Regions from separate parts of the Bacillus sp. K7 genome, predicted to be linked through region 1. Evidence: a T-box and tRNA genes for the amino acid it is inferred to sense, from the RefSeq annotation. Region 1 holds a T-box; the other holds one or more tRNA genes.
The links. A T-box is a leader RNA that pairs with one kind of tRNA and senses whether it is charged. The one in region 1 lies ahead of thrS (threonine--tRNA ligase), so its partner is inferred to be a tRNA-Thr.
Positions count from the first base shown of each region.

Region 2: it has a tRNA-Thr gene. The T-box ahead of thrS (threonine--tRNA ligase) is inferred to sense a tRNA for this amino acid. The anticodon was not compared.

Region 1 covers NZ_CP096406.1:3,550,620-3,553,082, reverse strand. Annotated here, with positions in the region: T-box leader at 1-156, shown strand, start outside; T-box leader at 188-410, shown strand; T-box leader at 442-663, shown strand; gene thrS (threonine--tRNA ligase) at 718-2,463, shown strand, end outside.
Region 2 covers NZ_CP096406.1:199,047-201,509, forward strand. Annotated here, with positions in the region: gene M1D98_RS01105 (GNAT family N-acetyltransferase) at 1-478, opposite strand, end outside; gene M1D98_RS01110 (DUF523 domain-containing protein) at 491-946, opposite strand; tRNA gene M1D98_RS01115 (tRNA-Glu) at 1,128-1,202, shown strand; tRNA gene M1D98_RS01120 (tRNA-Val) at 1,206-1,281, shown strand; tRNA gene M1D98_RS01125 (tRNA-Thr) at 1,286-1,358, shown strand; tRNA gene M1D98_RS01130 (tRNA-Tyr) at 1,381-1,465, shown strand; tRNA gene M1D98_RS01135 (tRNA-Gln) at 1,470-1,541, shown strand; gene sigW (RNA polymerase sigma factor SigW) at 1,770-2,333, shown strand; gene rsiW (anti-sigma-W factor RsiW) at 2,347-2,463, shown strand, end outside.

The DNA.
Region 1 (2,463 bases):
AACGCAGGGAAAGCAGCTTACCGCCTTTGAGCCGTATCGGGGAACTAAAGTATCCGATACCGTCATGCTGCGTTACAGCACCTTAAAGCCGATACACCATGTGTGTGATCGGGAATTTGGGTGGAACCACGGATCATAAACACATTCGTCCCTTGTAGAGGGATGGATGTGTTTTTTTATGAGTTGAATACATGCGAAGAAAAGGATACGAATGATATTTACGGTTTTCAGAGAGGGAAGGAAAGGTGAGAGCTTCCCAGCTTAGGAATATCGTTTACCGCCTTGGAGCAGCATTGGGGAACTGAAGTATCCAATGCCGTCTATGCTGCGTTACAGCACCGAGCCGATAAATATAACGTTTGTCGGGAATTTGGGTGGAACCACGGATCATAAACACATTCGTCCCTTGTATAGGGATGGATGTGTTTTTTTATGAATTGAATACATGCGAAGAAAAGGACACGAATGGTCGTTACGGTTTTCAGAGAGGGAAGGAAAGGTGAGAGCTTCCCAGCTTAGGATGATCATTTACCGCCTTGGAGCAGCATTGGGGAACTGAAGTATCCAATGCCGTCTATGCTGCGTTACAGCACCAAGCCGACAACATAGCGTTTGTCGGGAATTTGGGTGGAACCACGGGTGAATCACACACTCGTCCCTTTCAGCGGGACGGGTGTGTTTTTTTATATACAACAATAATGAAGGAGTGTTTAAAAAATGAATAAACATGTACACATTGAGCTTCCCGACGGACAGGTCAAGGAATACCCGAAAGGCATTGCAGTCAAAGATGTAGCGGGTTTTATCAGCTCCAGCCTGCAAAAGAAGGCGGCTGCGGGGCAGGTCAACGGCAAGCTCGTTGATCTCAGTTTTAAGCTGGAGGAGGATGCCAAGCTTTCGATTATCACCCTTGATTCACAAGAAGGCTTGCAGGTATTCCGCCACACATCAGCGCACATATTGGCTCAAGCTGTGAAACGCCTGTATGGAGAAGTGTCATTGGGAATAGGTCCAGTGATTGAAGACGGCTTCTACTATGACATGAAGCTGGAGCACAGTTTGACATCAGGAGACTTAGAAGCCATCGAAAAAGAAATGAAGAACATTATAAATGAGAACCATGAGATCAAACGAATTGAGGTTTGTTACGAAGAGGCAGAAGAGCTGTTTGCCAAAAAAGGCGAGCCGTTTAAACTGGAGATTTTGAAGGATATTCCGCGAGGAGCGGATATCACGCTGTACCAGCAGGGAGAATTTGTTGACCTGTGCCGCGGGCCGCACCTTCCTTCTACAGGAATGATCAAGGCGTTCAAACTGACAAGAGTATCCGGCGCTTATTGGCGCGGAGACAGCGAAAATGAAGTCCTGCAACGGGTGTACGGGGTTGCGTTTCCCAAGAAAAAAGAGCTCGATGCGCATCTGCGTATGCTGGAAGAAGCGGCAAAACGAGACCACCGCAAGCTAGGCAAACAACTAGGGCTGTTTATGTTTTCTGAAGAAGCGCCGGGCATGCCGTTTTATTTGCCGAAAGGGCAGGTTGTCCGAAATGAGCTGGAACGCTTCTCGCGTGAGCTGCAAACAAAGGCCGGCTATGATGAGGTGCGTACGCCGTTTATGATGAATCAGCGGTTATGGGAGCAGTCTGGCCACTGGGATCATTATCGCGACAATATGTATTTTTCAGAAGTGGATGAGACAAAATTCGCCATGAAGCCGATGAATTGTCCCGGCCATATGCTCATCTTTAAAAACAGCCTTTATTCTTATCGGGATCTGCCGATTCGCATGGCGGAATTCGGCCAGGTGCATCGCCATGAATACAGCGGTGCTTTAAATGGAATGCTTCGCGTTCGGACATTCTGCCAGGATGACGCGCATATCTTCGTTCGTGAGGATCAAATTGAGAGCGAGATCAAAGAAGCGATTGGGCTGATTGACGAGGTATATCGCACTTTTGGTTTTGAGTATTCGGTTGAGCTTTCGACTCGCCCGGAGGATTCTTTAGGCGATGACAGCCTTTGGGAATCATCGGAACGCGCCTTAGCACACGTCCTTGAGGAGCTTGGCCTCCCTTATGAAATCAACGAAGGTGACGGGGCGTTTTACGGGCCGAAAATCGATTTTCACATCAAAGATGCCCTGAAACGAAGCCACCAATGCGCGACCATTCAGCTTGATTTTCAAATGCCGGAAAAATTTGATTTAACATATATCAATGAACACAATGAAAAGGTTCGGCCCGTCGTCATACACAGAGCGGTATTCGGCTCGATCGACCGTTTCTTCGGCATTTTGATCGAGCATTTCGGCGGGGCTTTCCCAGTCTGGCTCGCACCGGTCCAGGCACAGATCATACCGGTTTCGCACGTTCACTTGGACTATTGCAGAAAGGTGCAGGCAGAGCTGAAGCAGCTGGGAATACGAGCCGGCATTGATGAGCGCAATGAGAAACTTGGATACAAA
Region 2 (2,463 bases), 540 kb from region 1:
AGAAATAATGAAGAATCAGCTGTTCTCCTAGCGGCCCGATTCTTCTCCGTCCTTTATCCAGGAATCCGCTTTTCATGTAAAGTTGTTTTGCGCGTGTGTTTAGGTAATTGACGGCCAAAATGATTTCATCACACCATGGAAAATAACCGCTCACAAACGAGGGTAGCTGAAGCATTGCTTTTTTTGCATAGCCTTTTCCATGATGTGCAGCGTTTACAGACAGGGAACTGAGCAGTAAAGCAAATGGATTGTTAGTATAGGGAGCAAGTGTTTCTTTTGATGTATATAGAATGAAAAAGCCGACCGGCAGATCGTTTTTTAGAATGACAACCGGATATCGGTCTTTTACGCCTAAGGTCTGAGTCAGCACCTCATTGGGAAGAGAGGTAAAGCGTTTGTCATCGTTGTTTAACGTGAATGATTGAAGTTCCTGCAAATGTTCAGGTTTATAGAATGATAAAGATATGTCTAGAGTCATGTAGCGGCCTCCTTACAATATGTCGTCTAGCTGATTTTCTGAAATGACGCGGTAGCCTGCTTGTATTAATAGTGCGGCGGTCACTCCCCTGCCGGCGATTTTTCTGCTAGAGAATGTGCCATTATAAATAAAATTGCTTCCGCATGACGGACTGTTTTCTTTTAATATGACGGCAGAAGCATTGATTTCTGTTGCGTAAGCTAATGTTTTAGCGGCGCCTTTCATATATAATTCTGTTACATCTTCTCCTGAAGCCGTCATGATTTTCGCGGTTCCATTGAGTACATCCTCGCCAGTGCCTCCGATGATTTCTGCAGGCTCACGGGGCGTGCAGAAGCCGCCGAGAAGCTCAGGGCAAGCCATGACTGCTTTCTTTTCATCGACTAGTTTTCTGATTTTCTCTGATGCGGCGTGAGAGCCGTTGTATCGGCATTCAATGCCGCCAAGACAAGAACTGACTAGAATCATTTTGGTTACTCCTCCCTCGGATTCGCTTATTTCTATCATAAAATAAATGACTAATGTTGGTAGGCTTTTTCACTTAAAAAAGGGGTTAAAAAGTTTGAAAATAAAAAATTCAATTTTTCTCTTTACAAATGGGGGTCAACCTGTATATAATAACTTTTGTCAGCTCGACGAGAACACAAACGGCCCGTTGGTCAAGCGGTTAAGACACCGCCCTTTCACGGCGGTAACACGGGTTCGAATCCCGTACGGGTCACCATTTGGAGGATTAGCTCAGCTGGGAGAGCATCTGCCTTACAAGCAGAGGGTCGGCGGTTCGAGCCCGTCATCCTCCACCATCTTGCCGGTGTAGCTCAATTGGTAGAGCAACTGACTTGTAATCAGTAGGTTGGGGGTTCAAGTCCTCTTGCCGGCACTGTTTTTTCAAAATTTTATGTGGAGGGGTAGCGAAGTGGCTAAACGCGGCGGACTGTAAATCCGCTCCCTCAGGGTTCGGCAGTTCGAATCTGCCCCCCTCCACCATTATTGGGCTATAGCCAAGCGGTAAGGCAACGGACTTTGACTCCGTCATGCGTTGGTTCGAATCCAGCTAGCCCAGTCACAGACACCTTTGACCAAAAGGTGTCTTTTTTCTTTTGTGATGATTATTCCAACTTCTAACTGTTCAGTCTGTATAATAATTTTAATCATATGTTAAGGTAGTTTATTGGCGAATTACCATCTACACCCTGCCAAAAATTTGTTAAACTTATTTTATAAAAAATTGAAACCTTTTCAAACGAAGCTCGTATACATACAGACCGGTGAAGGCAGAGGTTAGATAAATATGGAAATGATGATTAAAAAGAGAATTAAGCAAGTCAAAAAAGGCGACCAAAATGCATTTGCGGACATCGTTGATATTTACAAGGATAAAATTTATCAGCTTTGCTACCGTATGCTCGGCAATGTGCATGAGGCGGAGGATATTGCACAGGAGGCTTTCATCAGGGCGTACGTTAATATCGACAGTTTTGATACAAACCGGAAATTTTCAACTTGGCTTTATCGAATTGCGACCAATTTGACGATTGACCGCATTCGCAAAAAGAAGCCGGATTATTACCTCGATGCAGAGGTGGCTGGTACGGAAGGCTTGACCATGTATTCACAAATCGCCGCAGACGGAGTTTTGCCAGAAGATGCAATAGTGTCGCTGGAGCTATCAAACACGATTCAACAGAAAATTTTAAAGCTTCCTGACAAATACAGAACAGTAATCGTATTAAAGTATATTGACGAACTCTCATTAATTGAAATCGGCGAGATTCTGAACATTCCTGTGGGGACTGTGAAAACGCGGATTCACAGAGGGAGAGAGGCTCTTCGAAAACAATTAAGGGATCTTTAAGTGGGGTGATGAAATGAGCTGTCCTGAACAAATTGTGCAGCTTATGCATATGCATCTTGATGGAGATATCCTTCCGAAAGATGAACACGTATTAAATGAACATCTTGAGACATGCGAGAAATGCAGAAAG